3 regions of the Bradyrhizobium sp. Ash2021 genome follow, and region 1 is predicted to be linked to each of the others. Evidence: predicted binding sites of a transcription regulator. Region 1 holds the regulator's gene; each other region holds the start of a gene.

Region 1 (6,349 bases):
CAGCGACTTCGCCGGCGCTGAGCGCATCGACCGGGAAGTGATAGCCGCGGTCGCGATAATCAGCGACGTCGTGTTCGCTCAGCAATTTCGGCACGGGCTTCCTCCGATGTTTCTTGTTTTAGCGAAGGGTGTCCCCTTTGACGCTGTCCTCACCCAGCCCGTTTTGCCATGTCGATGGCTGCGTCCCGAACCCGCGTTTGGCCCGCGTACCCAGCCAATAGCCGAACTGCGGCGGGACGTTGCGGAACGGGCCTTCGACGCCGAGCTTCAGCGCCGCGTCCATCGGCCAGTTCGGGTTGTTGAGGATCTCGCGGCCGACCGCGATCAGATCGGCCTGCCCGTCGCGAAGGATCTGTTCGGCCTGATCGCCGTGGATGATGAGCCCGACCGCCATGGTCATGATATCGGCGTGGCGCTTGACGTATTCCGACAGCGGCACCTGGTAACTGTATTTGATTTCCTTGCCCAGGATCGGCGCCATTTCGGTGATGCCGCCGGACGAGCAGTCGATGACGTCGACGCCTTTTGTCTTGAGGGTTTTCGCGAGCCGCGCGCTCTGTTCGGGGCCCCAGCCGGCATTGTCCTCCACCGACAGGCGGACGAACAGCGGCTTGTGATCGGGCCAGTGCGTCCGCACCGCTTCGGTGATTTCGGTGATGAAGCGCATCCGGTTCAGTTCGGACCCGCCATATTCATCGGTGCGCGCGTTGGATCGTTCCGACAGGAACTGGTGCACGAGGTAACCATGCGCGCCGTGCAGTTCCAGCACATCGAAGCCGGCCTCATGCGCCCGCCGCGCGGCGTCGCCCCAGGCCTGCACCAAATCTTTCACCTCGCCCCGCGCCAGCGCCTTCGGCACCGGCCATCGCTCGCTATGGGCAATCGCGCTCGGCTCCACCGGCGACCAGGCGTCCCAGTCCTCGATTTCGGGCGTCCGCTGCAGCGGCCGGTCGCCTTTCCATGGCCTTGTGGCGCGCGCCTTGCGGAATGGCCGAGCTGAATGCCGGCGACCGAATTCTGCTGCTTGATGAATTTGGCGAGCCGGCTGAGCGGCTCGACAAAGGCGTCATCCCAGATGCCGAGATCGCCGACCGTGCCGCAGCCGCGCCGCTCGACCTTGGTCGACTCGACCACGACGAGCCCGGCGCCGCCGGCGGCGAATTTTCCGGCGTTCATCAGATGCCAGTCGGTCGGAAAACCCTTGATGGCCGAATATTGATGCATCGGCGGCACCACGATCCGGTTGCGCAATTCGACGGCGCGGATCGTCATCGGTGAAAACAGCAGGGTTCCCGACATGTTTTGTTTCCTCGCATCCCGGTCACCATGATCCCGGCGCGGTGCCAGCAGACGTTCTTTTATATTTTTATTGCTTCGCGGCGCTGTCGGTCTTGGCCTTCGGCTTAACGTGGGCAGTCTTGGCCGGGGCCTTCGGCGCATTGTCGCTGCGCACAGCACCCCAGGGGTCCGCGCTTTTCTGTTCCGGAATATTGCTTAGCGACCTCTTGTAGGCCTTCTCAGCCTCTTTGTCGGCCTCGATCTCCTGCGGCGACTTGCCCTTGTCGACGTCGCCATATCTGGGAACCGACTGCGACTGGGCATAGGCCGGCCCGGCCAGCAACGCGATAACGGCGACGGCGCCCAAGATTTTCATGCGTATTGCTCCCTCGACCTGCGCAGGCTCTCCACGAGAGCATATCATAGCGCGCGGCAAGTTCACGTGCAGCATTGAATAGCCGAAATTATGGAACGGCCAGGATGAGGCTGCGGCCGATACCGTCCAGCCATTGCCCGAATTGATCCGGTTTTGTAAACGACCGGGATGATCTCAAGCCTCGCCCCCAACTCCGCCGACGCGTTGCTGTTCGATCTCGGCCGCGTGGTGCTCGATATCGATTTCGGCAAGGCGCTGGCCTGCTGGGCCGGCCATGCCGGCCGTGCGCCGGCCGACCTTGCCGCGCGATTCGTCCGCGAAGCATCCTACCGGGATCACGAGGTCGGCAAGATCGAGGACGCGGCCTACTTTCAAAGCCTGCGCGACGCGCTCGGCATCGGCATTTCCGATGCCCAGTTCCTGGAGGGCTGGAACGCGATCTTTGCCGGCGAAATGCCGGGCATCGCACCGCTTTTGAAGCGCGCGGCGGCCCACCTGCCGCTTTACGCCTTCTCCAACACCAACCGGCCGCATGTCGCGCATTTCTCGAAAGCCTATGCCGATGTGCTCGGCCATTTCCGCGAAGTGTTTTTGTCATCGAGCATCGGGCTTCGAAAGCCCGATGCGGCAGCCTATGATCACGTGGTGAGAGCGATCGGCGTGCCCGCCGAACGCATCGTGTTCTTCGACGACGTTGCCGCCAATATCGAAGGCGCCCGGGCGCGCGGTCTGGTTGCGGTTCACGTGACATCGCCCGATGATGTCGTGAACGCGCTCGCTGCACTCGGAATTTAGGAGTTTGCCGTGGCCTTGATGCCGGTTGCCGATGCTCTCAGCGCGATCCTGGCGGGCGCAGAACCGTTGCCCGAAGAAATGGTCGCGCTCGATGCCGCCTGGCATCGCGTGCTCGCGCGCGACGTCGCGGCACGGCGCACCCAGCCGCCGCAGGCGATGTCGGCGATGGACGGCTATGCGGTGCGCGCGGCGGACGCCGGTGATCTCACCGCACGGCTGAAGGTGATCGGCGAGGTCGCGGCCGGCCGCCCGTTTGAGAAAAAGGTCGGCGCCAACGAGGCGGTGCGGATTTTCACCGGCGGCGTGATCCCCGACGGCGCCGATGCCGTCATCATCCAGGAAGACACGATTCGGGAAGATTCGGCAGTCGACGGCGACCACATCACCATCACGGAGGCCGCGAAAACCGGCCGGCACATCCGCCCCGCCGGCGTCGATTTCCGCGAGGGCGACGTGCTGCTTGCCGGGGGAAGCCGCCTCACCGATCGCGACCTCTCGCTCGCCGCCGGCATGAACTATCCGGAACTCGCCGTCCGCCGCCGCCCGAAGGTCGCGGTGCTGGCGACCGGCGACGAACTGGTGATGCCGGGCACCATCCCCGGCCCCGGCCAGATCGTCTATTCCAACGGGTATGCGCTCCGCGCGCTGGCGCGGGCCGAGGGCGCCGAGACCATCGACCTCGGCATCGCCGCCGACACGGTCGCGGCCACCACCGAGGGCATCCGCCGGGCCCGCGCATCCGGCGCGGACATCCTGATCACCACCGGCGGCGCCTCGGTCGGCGACCACGACCTCGTCAAGCAATCGCTGGAGGCGGAGCGCGTCACCATGGCGTTTTGGCGGATCGCGATGCGGCCGGGCAAACCGATGATGCATGGCCGGCTCGGCGCAATGCGGGTGATCGGCCTGCCCGGCAATCCCGTCTCCTCCTATGTCTGCGGTTTTCTGTTTCTGGTGCCGTTGATTCGGGCGCTGTCGGGCCGCGCCAGCGTCCATCACACCAGAGAAACGGCGCTGCTCGGCCGCGATCTCGCCGCCAACGACCAGCGCGAGGATTACTTGCGCGCCCGCCTCGAGGAGCGCGCCGACGGCACGCTGATTGCAACCCCGGTCACCCATCAGGACAGTTCGCTGCTCGGGAATCTCGCTGCGGCAAGGGCACTTGTGATACGTCCGCCGTTTGCACCCGCAGCCGGTGCCGGCGCGCCCTGCGAGCTCCTGCGTTTGCCGGAGTGAAGCGCCGGGCGGCACGTTCCGGCAAAACCGGGTCCCGTTCACCGGAAATTAAGTGGTTGCGGAACATGTATCGAACATATAGTGTCCGTTCATGATTTGTTTCGAGACCTTGTGTCTAGGAACGGGAGTTTCGGACTTCCGATATCAGGCTCCCGATCTCAGGGAATCGAACGACGCGACCAACCGGGGGAATGCTCGAGATGCTTACGCGCAAACAGTATGAACTTCTGCGTTTCATCAACGAAAGGCTGAAAGAGGCTGGCGTGCCGCCCTCCTTCGACGAGATGAAGGATGCGCTCGACCTGCGCTCGAAGTCCGGTATCCACCGACTCATCACCGCGCTGGAAGAGCGCGGCTTCATCCGCCGCCTGCCCAATCGCGCCCGCGCCATCGAGGTCATCAAGCTGCCCGAGCTGTCGGGCGGCGGTAACGGCAATGGCCGCCGCGGCTTCACCCCGAGCGTCATCGAAGGCACGCTGGGCAAGGTCCGCAGCTCCGGCGCCAGTGCTTCCGAGGACGACGGCAACCGCCCGGTCGCGGTGCCCGTGATGGGCCGGATCGCCGCCGGTACGCCGATCGAGGCGCTGCAGACCCGCAGCCATACCATCAGCGTGCCGCCGGACATGCTCGGCTCCGGCGAGCACTACGCGCTCGAAGTGCGCGGCGATTCCATGGTCGACGCCGGCATTCTCGACGGCGACATGGCGCTGATCCAGCGCAACGACACCGCCGACACCGGCGATATCGTGGTGGCGCTGATCGACGAGGAGGAAGCCACGCTGAAACGCTTCCGCCGCCGCGGCGCCTCGATCGCGCTCGAGCCCGCCAATACCTCCTATGAAGTCCGCATCCTGCCGCCGAATCGGGTCAGGATTCAGGGCAAGCTGATCGGGCTTTACCGGAAGTATTGAGACCGGAAGTATTGAGCGGACGCGCTGGTCCGCTTTCGATTCCCTGCAAGGGGCGGATTATCCACCCCTGATGGATGGTCCTTCGGCAATCGTAAGGATTATCCGCGGCCCAGTCCGGCGCTAGATCCTCAGCACGCAAGCAACGAAGCGCACCCGCTTCGTCGAAAATAGCGTGCAGCACGAGGAGACAACCATGCGCAAGACCATTTTGACGGTTCTGGTTTCGGCATTGATTGCCGCATCGACGTCGCAGTTCGCTTCAGCGGCCGAACGGCACCGCGCCAACAAGGCGAACCGCGTGGTGGCCGGCGGACAATACCGCAACGCCAACAATTCAGTCGACGCCCCCGCGCCGTCCGGCTGGGCCTATGGCGGCTTCTCGGCACCCGCCGGTCACTGATCAACTCGGCAACGACAAAGAGACCCCGGCGGAGTCGGGGCTTTTTTTTGCACGCACGGTTCGAACCGAGCGCGTGTTAGCGCGTTTGTGATCTGACAGGCCTACGCCAGCCGCACAATTGCCCACAAAAGCGCGTAAGCTGTCTCCACTCTGATAGAGGCCTGTTGCCTCAACAGGAGGCACGGGTCGGCTATCTCGAATGAGGAGCATCCGATGTGTGACTATAGTCTGCACGCTATGGCAACCCGCCCCGCCAAGGTCGGAGAGACGCTGATCACCACGACATTCCGCGGCACATCGACCCGCGGATTTGCATCAGAGAGCGAACCCAATGTCGCGGTCTGCATGCTTCCCGGCACCGAGCTGGCGTTTGCCGAAGACGTCAAATACGACAACCGGTGGATCTGGACCCGGACCGTCGGCTTCCGCGTCGGCAAGTTCAACATGATTGATCCGCATGTTCGGGAACGTCACCATGACGCGGTCGAGTTTCCGGACGGAAGCTTCGTGCTGGTGACGCAGCTCTGCGAGGGACAGCGGGTCAGCGTACTGCAATTGCCGGTGACGGTGACTCATCCGATCACCGAGCGCGCGGCTCCGGCTGTCGAAACGCGTCCGGCGACGTCGATCTCGATCGGCTGATCCTTCGCCGTCGGCTTCGGCCGGCGAGCGTTGCGACGCGCGGTGAGTGAAATCGTATTGGAGCGCCTCCGGTACGCAATCCGGAGGCGCAAAAAAGCTGTGTGTTGCCGAAACATGCCAAAGGGAGTGACCGGTGGTCACCAAGATCAGTTGGCAAAAAGCCGGGCACGTCACCGAGCCCGGCCGATACATGTTCAGATTCGGATGGCTTAACGTCGCAGCAGAAGACCTGGCGATCTGGGAACAATTTCCGGATGCGACGTTTACGCTGGTCCAGATGGCGGCGGCGGCGGACGGCATGGAGGAATTTCACCTCGGCGCGTTCGAAGTGCCGGCGCATCCCTTACCGGACAGACAGTAACAGCGCCCCCCATAGCGTTTTCGAAGAAAACCCGTCAAACCAAGGACTACTCGTCGTTTTCGAAGAAAACGCATCAAACGAGAGACTACTCATCCGCCTGCACATCGGCCTCCGCCGGCGTTGCATCGATAGCGCGCGGTGCAGCCAGGCGCGGCGCGAGGATCGTTGTCTCGGCCTCGCCGGCCATCCCCGGCGACCACGGCCGGTCGAGACCCCTGGGCTTGACCGCGTCGACAGTAAATCCGTCGCGGCTTCGCCGCAGCGCCAATGCGCCCTGCCGCCGCAGGCGCTCGAGACCCATGACCGAAGCGGCGCACGAAGCCGGCGGCTGCCGCGCGCTCACCACCAGC
Region 2 (6,349 bases), 1.8 Mb from region 1:
CGACGGCGTGGCCGTCCCAATGGGCGCAGAGATCCGGGGTCAGGATCGACCATGGCATGTCGGCGAAACGGCTGGCGAAAAATGGCGCGGTCGCTTCGACGATGTGATGCTCCGGCTCGAACCAGGCGACGTAATGCGATTTTTGCTCGCGGCCGATTTCGCGGAAACGGACCGAGGCGCGCATCCTGTGCTGGTCGCGATGCACGGCTTTCGCCATTGCAAGAACGCGTGAGACATCGGGATCATCAGCGACGCCGAGCAGATCGTGATGGCCGCGCAGCCGCCACAGCAGGCGATACAGAATGGCAAAGCGCAGGGGATCGCGGTGCAGGATCGCCGATTGCGCCAGCACGACGAACTTTGCGGGTACGCTGATGGCATTGTTCGGTGTTTCGAGTGGCGCGGCGGACGGTTCGACCGGTTCGGGCCCGTTGCTGCCGACGCGCCATGTCACTGCCGACGGCTGCACTTCATGCAGTGCCAGCGTCCGGGCCGCTTTCCGCCAGCCGTCGAAATCGGTTTCGCTGCCGAGGGTGATGCCGTGCATGACACTCGCTCGCTTCTCGTCATGCCCGGGCAAAAGCGCGAAGCGCGTCTTCGCGCTAGATGTCCCGGGCATCCACGTCCTTCCTTTCGTCGGGTAATGTCTCAGTTTGAAATTTTTACTTGATGAGGTGCTTTCCAATTACGCCGCCGCGCCCCTTTTTAGATTCCCATTGTAATAACTCTTCTCCCGCGAACTGATTGACGCGCTCCTCGATTCTTTGAATCCCCTTGGCGGCTTTGGCTATGTCCCGGTCGTAATCAATCCAAAGTCCAGCCAAGACGATGGTAGCTAGTCCTCCAAGCTCAAACGCCTGTGCCAGCGTAATAAACTTTGTGAAGTATGCGCCCATTATACCGGTAACAAGTGGTGTTATCATCGGCCAAGAAGTCTAGAGGTTGTGTTGCAAATGCCAAGAGGACCAAAAGGCGAAAAGCGCCCGGCCGACGTGATCGGTGCTGCCATCGTAGTCGGCAGGATTGCTACGGAGAGAATCTGGAAAATCACTGCCACGCGCTGGCGTTGTACTTCAGCATCCATAAGACGCTGAAGGTTGCTCCAGCGATGGCCGCTGGTGTGTCCGACAAGCTTTGGAACATGGAAGATATCGTCGCGCTGATAGGTGCGCGTGACCAACGAAAAGCAAAGCGAATCTAAGTCGCGGTTTGTCCAAGAAACTGCCCCTTATAGGAGCGGTCAGGCATGCCGAGTGTTTGTTCAAACACGATCTGGCAAATACGCATTCCTTTGCGCAGGCAAATCGGAAGCGGCCCGTGATTGATCATCTCAAGTTGAATGGGCGCTTTAAAGCCGGTGTGAATGATCGGTGCGGTGACATGAATGCCAAGTCCGACGCGCGCTAGCGAGCTTTTCCCCTCAACTCTAGCAGCCAACCGACAGTGATCCTTGAGATCGATAGTTTCTAGCGTCCAACCTAGAACCAGAACTCCGGGAGGGAGATCGTACCCATTCTTATCGTCAATATCGGCGACGTCCGTGAGTTGGTTGATCAGTTTAATGGCGTTGAATCCAGGCTGCGATGGATCAATCGCGCTTTTGAGTCCGGTGGGTTGCGATCTGTAAACCCGTAGTACCGGACTCAAAGTGAGGTCAACCGTAGTTGACGAGTATGCTTCGAGAGATGGCCTCGGAAGAATATCGAAGAGGTTTGCTTCCAGAGAATTTCGAATTTCGCGATCTGTTAAAATCAAGCCATCGCTCGTTTTCTTTCCTCTTCGCTTTTAAGTTCCTCTCCCGGAACCCAAATGCGCCACGATCCGTTCATCGTTTCGCGAGGAAGCTCAATAAGAAAAAAATTGCCGTTAGTCGCGACGGGCCAACCAACGTTTACAGTGCTGTCCTCAAAGATAATGGAAGGATCTAAAACTAGAGAAATCAGACCATCTTTTCCTTTAACGGAAACCACGATCTCGCTCGGGTGAAGGCCTTCGCCGATTTTTTCAACTTTGAGGCGCATCATGGAGTATCTCCCGTTCTTTTTCATTAAAGCAAGCGCGAATGAGCTGCACCCGGTTCCGAGGACACCGAGTTAGGTGTTTTATGGAGCAGGAGGTGTGTCATGGAGAGACGGCAGTTTACGCGAGAGTTCAAGCTTGAGGCTGTACGCCTGATCAAGGAGCGCGGCGTGTCGTATGCGCAGGCGTCAGCAGACCTTGGCGTTCATCCAACGCAGTTGCGCAATTGGGTGAAGCAGCTGGCGGACGATCCGCAGCATGCATTCCCCGGCCAGGGCCAGATGAAGCCGGAGCAGTTGGAGATCGCGCAGCTCAAGCGCGAGGTCGCCAAGCTGAGAGCCGAACGGGACATCTAAAAAAAGCCGCGGCCTACTTCACGAAGGAATCAACATGAAGTTCGCCTTCATCGCGAAGCACCGGGGGATCTGGCCGGCGGAATGGTTGTGCGGGGCGCTCGGTGTCTCGCGGGGTGGGTTCTATGCCTGGCTGACACGGCCGCGCAGCCAACGCAGCCGGAGCGATGAGGAGTTGGGCGCGAAGGTTCGCGCCAGTTTCCTCGCCAGCGATCGAACCTATGGGCGCGAGGCGAGTGTGGCACGACATGTTGGCGGAAGGCGGGTTGTGTGGACTGCATCGGATCGAGCGTTTGATGCGGCTACAGGCTCTCAAAGCCCGTCCACGACGGCGGCGACTGCCGCCCGATCTGGGTGAGCGGCAGGTCGCCGCCGTCGCTCCCAACGTGCTCGACCGCAGCTTCGATGCGTCCGCTCCCAACCGCAAATGGATCGCTGACTTCACGTACGTGTGGACAGCGGAGGGTTGGCTCTATGTTGCCGCTGTCGTCGATCTCTTCTCCCGCCGTGTGGTTGGTTGGTCGATGAACGCAGCGATGACGGCCCAGCTCGTCACTGACGCCCTGGTGATGGCGATCTGGCGACGGGGCAAACCGGACGCGCTCTTGCATCATTCCGATCGCGGCAGCCAATACACCAGCGAACAGTTCCAGCGGCTGATGGCCGATCACGGCGTCGTCTGCTCGATGAGCCGGTCAGGCAACGTCTGGGATAACGCGGCGATGGAGAGCTTCTTCTCGTCATTGAAGACCGAGCGGACTACGCGCAGAGTGTACCGAACGAGGGATGACGCCAAGGCTGACGTCTTCGATTATATTGAGCGCTTCTACAATCCGAAACGCCGGCACTCGACGATCGGATATTTGAGCCCTATGGAGTTCGAGCAGCAGGCTGGATTAGCTTAAGCAGGTGTCAACAGAACCGGGTGCAGCTCAGAATCGTGAATTAACAATTGTCTGCTAAATCCGATCAGCGCTGGTTAACAACTTGACGCGAAATTAGTACAAAACAAGAACATTTTGGGGATAAAGTTAACTTTTTCTCGGAGTGAGTCCGCCTAGACACGCCACTTATAGAGAGGATCGAAAAGATCCGGCTGTTCATCTAGATGAACGTAACCTTACACTTTACCTCTCGTCGAGCAAAAGAACGTAGATGGCCAGGGCAAGCCCGACCATGACGGCAGTCTAAAATCCCGTTGCACAACAGCGAACGAATCCTATTGATTCTATTCATGAATTTCCCGGCCGTGAATCCCGATTGACTCCGCCGGCCCTGTTAGCTTTATATTAGAACATATCATGAACAAATGAGCCAGCAGCGGGTTCATTCAACCAACCCGTAACGGCCCAAAATCTTAAGGGAGCGGCGCATGAGCGGCGCACGCACGAATACGCTTGCGACTTTGCGAGGACGCATCGAGCGCATCGAAGCGCATGGCGATGCATACGCCCCCAACAAGGTGCCGCTCGGCCATGCCGGCGCCGATGCGACGCTGCGCGGCGGCCTTGCGCTGGCCGCGGTGCATGAAGTGTTTTCCGAGGGACATCAGAGCGCTGCGGCGACCGGATTCATCGCAGGCCTTGCGGGGCGCATCACCGCGCGCCGGCCGCTGGTCTGGGTGCGGCAGGATTTTTCCGACATCGAATCCGGCGCGCTGTCGATGAGCGGGTTTTCCGAACTCGGTCTCGATCCGCACCTGCTCGTGACCGTGCGCGCGGCCGACGCCGACAGTGCGTTGCGGACGGCGGCCGATGCGCTGGCCTGCGATGCGCTGGGCCTCGTCGTGCTGGAAGTCTGGGGCGAGGCGCGGCAGCTCGATCTCGTCGCCAGCCGCAAGCTGACCCTGGCGGCGCAGGCCTCCGGCGTTACCGCGCTGCTGCTGCGGCTGGCGGCAACTCCTCAGCCTTCGACCGCGGAGACGCGATGGATCGTGCGCGCGGCGCATTCGCCGCCGGGCAATCCCTGGCACGCATGGGGCGCGCCGGTGTTCGACGCGCAGCTCGTTCGTAACCGTCATGGCCCGGTTGGGCGGTGGATCATGGAATGGAAATGTGATGAGTGCCTTTTCTTTGAACCGGCGGCGTATCCTCAGCCTGTGGCTGCCGCGCCTGCCCATCGACCGCATCAAGCGCATGATGGGGAGCTGCAACGCCGAGCTGGATAAAACGCCCAGCGTCGTCGTCGCCAAGCAGAACAACGCGCTGCAGATCTACGCGCTCGATGATACCGCGGCGCGTTGCGGCCTCGAGGTCGGGCTGCCGCTCGCCAATGCCCGCGCCATCTGTCCGGAGCTGACGGTGTTCGATGCCGATGCGGTGGCGGATGCCAAAACGCTGGGTGACATCGCCGACTGGTGCGACCGTTTTACGCCGCTGGTGGCGCTCGATCCGCCCTATGGCCTGTTTCTGGACATCACCGGCTGCGCCCATCTGTTCGGCGGCGAACGCGCGCTGCTGCAGATCGTATCTGGCGCGCTGACGCGGCGCGGCTTTGCCGTCAGCGCGGGCATCGCCGGAACATCGGTCTGCGCGCGCACGATGACGCGCCATGTGTCGGGAAAAATCATCGCCGACGGCGAGGAGGCCGATGCGGTCAGTCCATTGCCGGTGTTTGCGCTCGGCGCCGATGCGGCCATCACAAGCGGCCTGCGCCGCGCCGGCCTGAAGACCATCGGCGATGTCGCCGCGCGCGCGCGCCACGAGCTATCGGCCCGGTTCGGCGCAGGCTTCACGATCCTGCTGGAGCAGGCGCTGGGGCAGGGTGATGCGCCGATCAGTCCGCGCAAACCGCTGCCGGATTACATTGTGGAAAAACGCTTCCCCGAACCGGTCGCCACCGAAGGCGTGATATCGGCGACGCTGTCCCGGCTGGCCGCGATGCTGGTCACGGCGATGGACAAGCAGGGCAAGGGTGCGCGGCGGCTGGAAGCGAGTTTCTTCCGCACCGACGGCGCGGTGCGCACGATCATGGTTGATACCGGGCGTCCGGTGACGAAGGCCGAAATGATCGACCGCCTGTTTCGCGAACGGCTCGATGCGCTCAACGATCCCCTCGATCCCGGTTTCGGCTTTGATCTCGTCAGGCTGTCCGCCAGCCGCACCGAAATCGTGGTGCAGCAGCAGCGCGATCTCGATGCCAATGTCCATGACAATGACGAACTGGCCGCGCTGATCGACCGCATCGCCGCGCGCATCGGTGGAAAACGCGTGGTCGTGCATTTGCCGCAAGACACCCATATTCCGGAGCGCGCGGTGATGGCGGTGCCGGCGCAGCATCATCTGGCCGCCGCGGCGCAGGCCGCATGGCCTGAGCGCACCGAAAGCGAGCCGCCGCTGCGGCCATTGCGGCTGTTCGAAAAGCCGGAGCCGATCAAGGTGCCGTTCGCGACGGTGCCGGATGGGCCGCCGCACCATTTCACCTGGCGGCGGGTCACGCATGCGGTGGTGCGGGTGGAGGGGCCCGAGCGCATCGCCATGGAATGGTGGAAACAAGACGGCAAGGCGCTGACGCGGGATTATTTTCGCGTCGAGGACGAAGCGGGCCTGCGCTTCTGGATCTTTCGCGACGGGCTCTATGAAAGCGAAGCTGGCGGCGCGGAGGAAAAGCCGGTTCCGGTCAACTGGTTCGTGCACGGGCTGTTCGCATGACCGGCATTGAACCAGCGCCTGGCTATGCCGAAATCGGCATCACCACGAATTTCTCGTTCCTGCGCGGCGGCTCGGATCCGCGCGCCTATGTGCATCAGGCAGGCAAGCTGCGCATTCCTGCGATCGGCATCGCCGATCACAACACGCTGGCCGGCGTGGTGCGCGCCTGGAAGGAGCTCGACAATCCCGCGGTCGAATACAAGCCGAAACTGCTGATCGGTTCGCGGCTCGTCTTTATCGACGGCACCCCTGACATCCTGGTCTATCCGCGCGACCGCACAGCCTACGGCCTGCTGTGTCAGTTGCTCACCCGCGGCAAGCGCGGCG
Region 3 (6,349 bases), 3.2 Mb from region 1:
CAGGGCGAGGAGATCATTCACCTGACCGACCGCGAGCGCGAAATGCTGCGCATTCTTGCGGCAGTCCCCGGCGACACCGTGCCGCGTGCCGCGCTGACGGGCGGCGGCACCGTCAACGAGCGCGCCGTCGACGTGCAGATCAACCGTCTGCGGCGCAAGATCGAGAAAGATCCCGCCAATCCCTTGTTCCTGCAGGCGGTGCGCGGCATCGGCTATCGCCTGGTCGCGTCCCCATAGAGGCTTTTGTTTTGACGCATTTGCTGCCGCAGATAAGTCTACGCAATCTGCGGCAACTTGATTGCTATCCGAACCGGTATCCACTTCGCTCGAAAACGCTATAGAGTCAGCCAGCATGAGCACGCTCGACACCGGCCTGACCCTGATCCGCAACGCGTCGCAGCGCGTCTCCGCGGTCAATGGCTGGATGGGCAACGCGTTCAAGGGCTGGATGCCGTCGGGGCTCTATGCCCGCGCACTGCTGATCATGATCGTGCCGATGGTGATCCTGCAGACGGTGGTGGCGTTCGTGTTCATGGAGCGGCACTGGAACACGGTGACGCGGCGGCTGTCGGCCGCGGTGGTGCACGACGTCGCCAGCCTGATCGACGTCTACAAGGGTTACCCGCAGGACAAGGACCGCGCGCAGTTGCGCCGCATCGCGCAGCGGATGCAGCTGGTGGTCGATTTTCTCCCGGTCGGCGACATGCCGCCGCCCGGCCCGAAACCGTTCTTCTCGCTGCTCGACCAGACGCTGTCGGTGCAGCTCGGCCGCCAGATCGGCAGGCCGTTCTGGATCGATACCGTCGGCAATTCGAATCTGGTTGAAATCCGCATCCAGCTCGACGATTCCGTGATGCGGGTGTTCGCGCAGCGCAGCTCCGCCTATGCCTCGAATTCGGAGATCTTCATCTTCTGGATGCTGGGCACTTCCTCGATCCTCCTGATCGTCTCGGTGCTGTTCCTGCGCAACCAGATCAAGCCGATCCTGCGGCTGGCCGATGCCGCCGAAAGTTTCGGCAAGGGCCGCGAGGCGCCGAACTTCCGGCCCCGCGGCGCGCGCGAAGTGCGCCGCGCGGCGCAAGCATTCCTGGAAATGAAAGCGCGCATCGAGCGCTCGATCGAGCAGCGCACCGCGATGCTGGCCGGCGTCAGCCACGATTTGCGCACCATCCTGACCCGCTTCAAGCTCGAACTCGTCCTGATCGGCGACAGTCCCGAGGTCGACGGCATGCGCCGGGACGTCGACGAGATGTCCGGCATGCTCGAGGATTATCTCGCATTTGCGCGCGGCGACAGCGGCGAGATCGCGCAGCCGACCGACATGACGCTGGCGCTGGAAGAATTGCGCAGCGACGCCGAGCGCAACGGCCACACCGCGACGGTGGCGTTCCGCGGCCTGCCGGTGGTGACGGTGAAGCCGGCCTCGTTCAAGCGCTGCCTTGCCAATCTCGTCTCCAATGCTGCAAGGCATGCCAACACGATTTCAATCACCGGCCTGCGCGACCACCGTTACCTGACGGTGACGATCGACGACGACGGACCGGGCATTCCGGCGGACATGCGCGAGGAAGTGTTCAAGCCGTTTCTGCGGCTCGACGATGCCCGCAACCAGGACGAGGGCGGCACCGGCTTAGGCCTTGCGATCGCCCGCGACATCGCGCGCTCGCATGGCGGCGACATCATGCTCGGCGACAGCCCGATGGGCGGCCTGCGGGCGGCGGTGCGGATACCGGTGTAAATCGATTTGCAGCTCGGTGGCCTCATCCTTCGAGACGCGCGAAGACGCGCTCCTCAGAATGACGGATAGTACGGACCTCATCCTGAGGAACTTGCCAACGGGTCCGCGCGAAGCGCGGCCCGATGATAAACTCCGCAAGCGTCTCGAAGGATGGACGCAACACACGGACTCGCGGCCATCCTTCGAGACGCGGCGAAGGCGCCGCTCCTCAGGATGAGGTCCGAGATAACTTCACAGCCTCTCAGGATGAGGACCTCAGTCCCTCATGGTGAGGAGTGCAGCAAAGCTGCGCGTCTCCGGACGATGCTTCGCATCGCCTTGAGAACCATGAGGCCCGGACACGTGAACGACGCTACTTCGGCAGCTGCGGGATCTGCTTCGGCATCATGGCCTTCAGCTTTTCCATATCCTTGACGTTCATCTTGAGGCCGCCGGGCATCACGATATCGCCGGGCTTCTGGTCGGCCTTGCAGGCGCCGAGCCACTTCGCCTCGATCGACGTCGTTGAGTCGCGCGTTCCGGCGGGACCGCCCGCGCTGTGCGAGGTCGACTTCACGGTATAGGCGGAATTGAAGTCGCCGATGATTTCGGAATGCGAGGTGATCGACATGCCAGCGATGCCGCAGACGGAATCGCTGACATAGCCGGTCGCGGTCTTCTGGATATCCTGCTTGGAGCACATCTCCTTCGCCATCGGCGAGGCCGCAGTGCTCATGTCCTTGTCGGTGGTCTCGTCGGTGCAGTGCTGCATCGTCATTTCCGGCATCGGGGATCCCGTGTGCAGCACCTTCATTTCCCACAAGCCGGCCTTGCGGACCGGCAGGTCCACCGCGCGGGCATCGCCCGCCGACAGCAGCGCCAGCAGGCCAAGGGCCGAACCAAATGAAACAAGCTGCCGCTTCATCGCCCGCACTCCCGGCTGATTTTTCCTGCGCATGGTCCTTTCGGAAGACCGGTTCTCACGTTGCGCCAACGCGGCCCTCCGGGTCCGGATCATGCTCCAGGCGAAGCGCCTCAGTAGAGCGAGCGCAGCGGCCGCGCATTGGCGCCATAGGGCACCCAGCGACAGGCGAACGAAATGTAGCCGCCGGGCTGCGGATCGACCGCGAGGAATTTCACCACCTTGCCGTAATAGGCGCAGTGATCGACCGCGAGCTGGCGGGCGTCGGCCTGGGTCGCCATCGAAAAGGCAATGATGCCGCCGGTATCGTTGCCCTTGAACGGCGGCACCCAGTCGGCCCGCGCCGGCGCGCCCGTCAATATTCCGCAGATCGCAACCAGGCTCGCCGCCGTGATGATTCGCATTGCAAACTCCATTCGCTCCGCCGCACCTTAAAGCCCCTCGGCGGCCGTGAAAAGAACGGGTGGCGGCCGGCGTGCGGAGTCTCCGCAGGTGTTGCCGCGTTGCACTTGACCTTGCCCGGGCTTCACGGCACCGTCCCCTCCGTTGGATCATCGGCGGATTCCCCATGCGCAACCTGTTCACCTCCCTGAAAACACTCGGCATTGGCGCTGCGTTCGCGCTGCTGGCCTTCGGCCATGCGGCCGAGGCCGCCAACCCGATGGAGCTGAATTTCGGGCTGTTCGGGCCGAAGTATGACGGGCGCGTTGCGGAATGCGAGAAGGCGCTGGGGACCATCACCTCGCAATTCCACGAGAAAGAAAGCACCTTCTGGAACTCCCCGCTGACCATCACCTCCTATGGTCGGATCCATGAAATCGCGTTCCGGCCCTGGCAATCCGACAATATTCCGCGCCGTTATTGCAGCGCCGACGTCATGACCAGCGACGGCAAGCTGCGCACGGTGCATTACTCGATCATCGAGGACGGCGGCTTTGCCGGTTTCGGCCAGGGCGTCGAATGGTGCGTCACCGGACTTGATCGCAACTGGGCCTATAATCCCGGGTGCAAGTCCGCCCGGCCCTGATTCCAGCCTGAATTCTGCCGACAGACGCGGCCGGCCCGATCGTTTTTCGGGCCCGCTGGTATTTTGTTCTTGAAATGTTCCGGTTCCCTGCTAGGCTCGGGGGCAGTCGAGTAGGGGGTGCTGTGATGTTCCGACCGGCCATGATTTCACGATTTCTCATTTCCCTTGTCATTTTCTCCCTTATCATCTTCGTCGGCGTCTTCGCCGGGACGGCATCCGCCCAGGACCGCCGGCAAAACGCGCCCGGCGAATTCGATTTTTACGTGCTGTCGCTGTCGTGGTCGCCGTCGTTCTGCGAGGAAGCCTCTGAACGCGGCAATAGCGGGCGCTCGCAGGCGCAGTGCGGCGGCAGGCCGTTCTCCTTCGTGGTGCACGGCCTGTGGCCGCAATATGAGCGCGGCTTTCCCGAATATTGCGAGCGGCCCTCGCCGCGGCTCGAGCGCAATATCATGACCTCGATGCTGGATTTGATGCCGGCGCCCGGGCTGATCTTCAATGAATGGGACAAGCACGGCACCTGTTCGGGACTGGGCGCGCGGGCCTATTTCGAGACCATCCGCAAGGCCCGCGCGGCGGTGAAAATCCCCGAGGAATTCCTGCAATTGTCGGAACCGAAGACGATTGCGCCCGACGATCTCGAAGCGGCCTTCATCAAGGTCAATCCGGGACTGAGCAGTTCGGCGATCTCGGTGACCTGCAACCGCCAGCGCCTCAGCGAAGTACGGATTTGCCTGAACCGGGATCTGCAATTCCGCTCCTGCGAGGAAATCGACCGCCGCGCCTGCCGGCGCGACCAGGTGCTGATGCCGCCGCTGCGGGGCGGCTGAGATCTCCCGCCACCGTCATGCCCGGGCATAGCAGTCTGCCGTGCGCAGACTGCGTGACTTGACTGCGCCCCGGGCATCCACGTCTTGCTTTGCCGTGCCTGCCAAAGACGTGGATGGCCGGGACAAGCCCGGCCATGACGCGTAGAAGACACTAACGTCTTCTCCAATTTGGTCAGCCGAACCCAGATGAACTACCGACACGCCTTCCACGCCGGCGGCTTCGCCGACGTCATCAAGCACATCGTGCTGGTGCGTATCCTGACCTATCTGCAGGAAAAGCCGGCCGCCTTTCGCGTCATCGACAGCCATGCGGGCGCCGGGATCTACGATCTCGGCGGCGATGAGGCGCGCCGCAGCAGCGAATGGCTGACCGGCATCGCCCGGGTGATGCAGGCGCGGTTCTCAGAAAAGGCCCTGCCGCTGGTTACGCCCTATCTCGATATCGTCCGGGCCTTCAATCCGAAAGCCGACTTGAAAGCCTATCCCGGATCGCCGCTGATCGCGCGCGCCATGCTGCGGCCGCAGGACCGCCTCACCGCCTGCGAGATCGAGCCGAATGCCCGCAAGCAATTGGTCGGCGCGCTGCGCCGCGACACCCAGGCGCGGGTGGTCGATCTCGATGGCTGGACCGCATTGCCGGCCTTCGTCCCCCCCAACGAGCGCCGTGGCCTGGTCCTGATCGATCCGTCGTTTGAGCAAAAGGACGAATTCGAACGGCTGGCCGACGGTTTCACCGAGGCCTACGAAAAATGGCCGACCGGCAGCTATCTGCTGTGGTACCCGGTCAAGAGCCGGCGCATCACCGACGGCCTTGCGCGCCATGTCGCCGGCGTGGCTGAAACCAGCAAGCCGGCCGGCAAATGCCTGCGGCTGGAATTCAGCGTCGCGCCGCAGGAGCCCGGCGGGCCCCTCACTTCCACAGGTCTCCTGATCGTCAATCCGCCGTGGACGCTGGCCGCCGAGTTGAAGACCATTTTGCCCGAGCTGGAAAAGCCGCTCGGCCAGGGCGGCGCCGGCCGGTTCAGGCTCGAGACCCCCAAACACTAGGTACCCCCAATGGGCTGAAAATTGCGATTGAGGCGTAGTCAATTTACGCGAAACCGTATTATGCTCAGCGCGTTGAGACTGGCTTTACGTTCCGCTTCCGCGAATGGTTGCGGCGGAGTGACAAGGCCTCAAAAAAATCCAGGCCGATCGGTGGCGTGACCGGTCGGCTCAGGTGGCCAAGCTTCGGACAGCGAATGTCCGGTCGGCCGCTACGCGATATTTGCGTAGCGGCGGAAAAGTGCGGGGGAGGAGTTCCCGATGGCCATGACTGGTACGGTCAAGTTCTTCAATGGAGAACGCGGCTACGGCTTCATCAAGCCCGATGACGGCGGCCGCGATGTATTCGTCCACATCACCGCCGTGGAGCGGGCTGGATTGAAGGATCTGACAGAAGGACAGCGCATTACGTTCGAGGTCGAACCGGACAAGAAGGGCAAAGGCCCCAAGGCGGTCAACCTGGTGATTTCATCGTGAGCCGGGGCATGATCCGGAAAAAGCCTGCCCCGCACTTGATGCGGGGTGGATTCCAGTTTTCCGACGCGACAAACGCAAAACGTTTGCGCGGAGATCATGCTCTGAACACTCGCCGATGAAAGCGGACTGAGTTATTGGCTGTTGAGATATCTGCCGCGCCTGAGCTCGCTGCTCAGATGGTGGAGGCGTGCGTGATTTGGCCGCCCCCGAGGCGCCCGCCACCACGCTGTCCACGCGACAAAAAAATCCCGGCGGCTTGATGCCGCCGGGAGGTTGGAAGCCCGATTTTCTTGTTCTCAGAAGTGGTAGTTCACGCCGGCCCTTATCAACCCGAA

What was found. The regulator LexA, encoded in region 1, represses DNA repair genes until DNA is damaged. The targets are predictions, from matches to a motif close to TGTTCNNNNTGTGTTCNG.
Region 2: the regulator LexA is predicted to act here: its motif matches at 3,663-3,680, upstream of NL528_RS16585 (DNA repair protein).
Region 3: the regulator LexA is predicted to act here: its motif matches at 3,731-3,748, upstream of NL528_RS10215 (ribonuclease T2).

The regions. Positions count from the first base shown of each region.
Region 1 covers NZ_CP100604.1:5,288,053-5,294,401, forward strand. Annotated here, with positions in the region: gene NL528_RS25430 (phytanoyl-CoA dioxygenase family protein) at 1-94, opposite strand, end outside; gene NL528_RS25435 (hypothetical protein) at 119-859, opposite strand; gene NL528_RS25440 (hypothetical protein) at 829-1,299, opposite strand; gene NL528_RS25445 (hypothetical protein) at 1,367-1,654, opposite strand; gene NL528_RS25450 (HAD-IA family hydrolase) at 1,823-2,449, shown strand; gene glp (gephyrin-like molybdotransferase Glp) at 2,459-3,685, shown strand; gene lexA (transcriptional repressor LexA) at 3,886-4,596, shown strand; gene NL528_RS25465 (hypothetical protein) at 4,790-4,996, shown strand; gene NL528_RS25470 (hypothetical protein) at 5,210-5,638, shown strand; gene NL528_RS25475 (hypothetical protein) at 5,772-5,999, shown strand; gene NL528_RS25480 (ComEC/Rec2 family competence protein) at 6,085-6,349, opposite strand, start outside.
Region 2 covers NZ_CP100604.1:3,497,208-3,503,556, forward strand. Annotated here, with positions in the region: partial or broken gene NL528_RS16560 (TIGR03915 family putative DNA repair protein) at 1-547, opposite strand, end outside; gene NL528_RS16565 (hypothetical protein) at 663-923, opposite strand; gene dcd (dCTP deaminase) at 1,198-1,755, opposite strand; gene NL528_RS16575 (hypothetical protein) at 1,752-2,024, opposite strand; partial or broken gene NL528_RS16580 (IS3 family transposase) at 2,124-3,277, shown strand; gene NL528_RS16585 (DNA repair protein) at 3,745-4,539, shown strand; gene NL528_RS16590 (DNA polymerase Y family protein) at 4,430-6,022, shown strand; gene NL528_RS16595 (error-prone DNA polymerase) at 6,019-6,349, shown strand, end outside.
Region 3 covers NZ_CP100604.1:2,120,472-2,126,820, reverse strand. Annotated here, with positions in the region: gene NL528_RS10240 (response regulator transcription factor) at 1-237, shown strand, start outside; gene NL528_RS10235 (ATP-binding protein) at 353-1,738, shown strand; gene NL528_RS10230 (DUF3617 family protein) at 2,091-2,642, opposite strand; gene NL528_RS10225 (hypothetical protein) at 2,753-3,043, opposite strand; gene NL528_RS10220 (hypothetical protein) at 3,208-3,666, shown strand; gene NL528_RS10215 (ribonuclease T2) at 3,792-4,493, shown strand; gene NL528_RS10210 (23S rRNA (adenine(2030)-N(6))-methyltransferase RlmJ) at 4,680-5,540, shown strand; gene NL528_RS10205 (cold-shock protein) at 5,799-6,014, shown strand; gene NL528_RS10200 (porin family protein) at 6,311-6,349, opposite strand, start outside.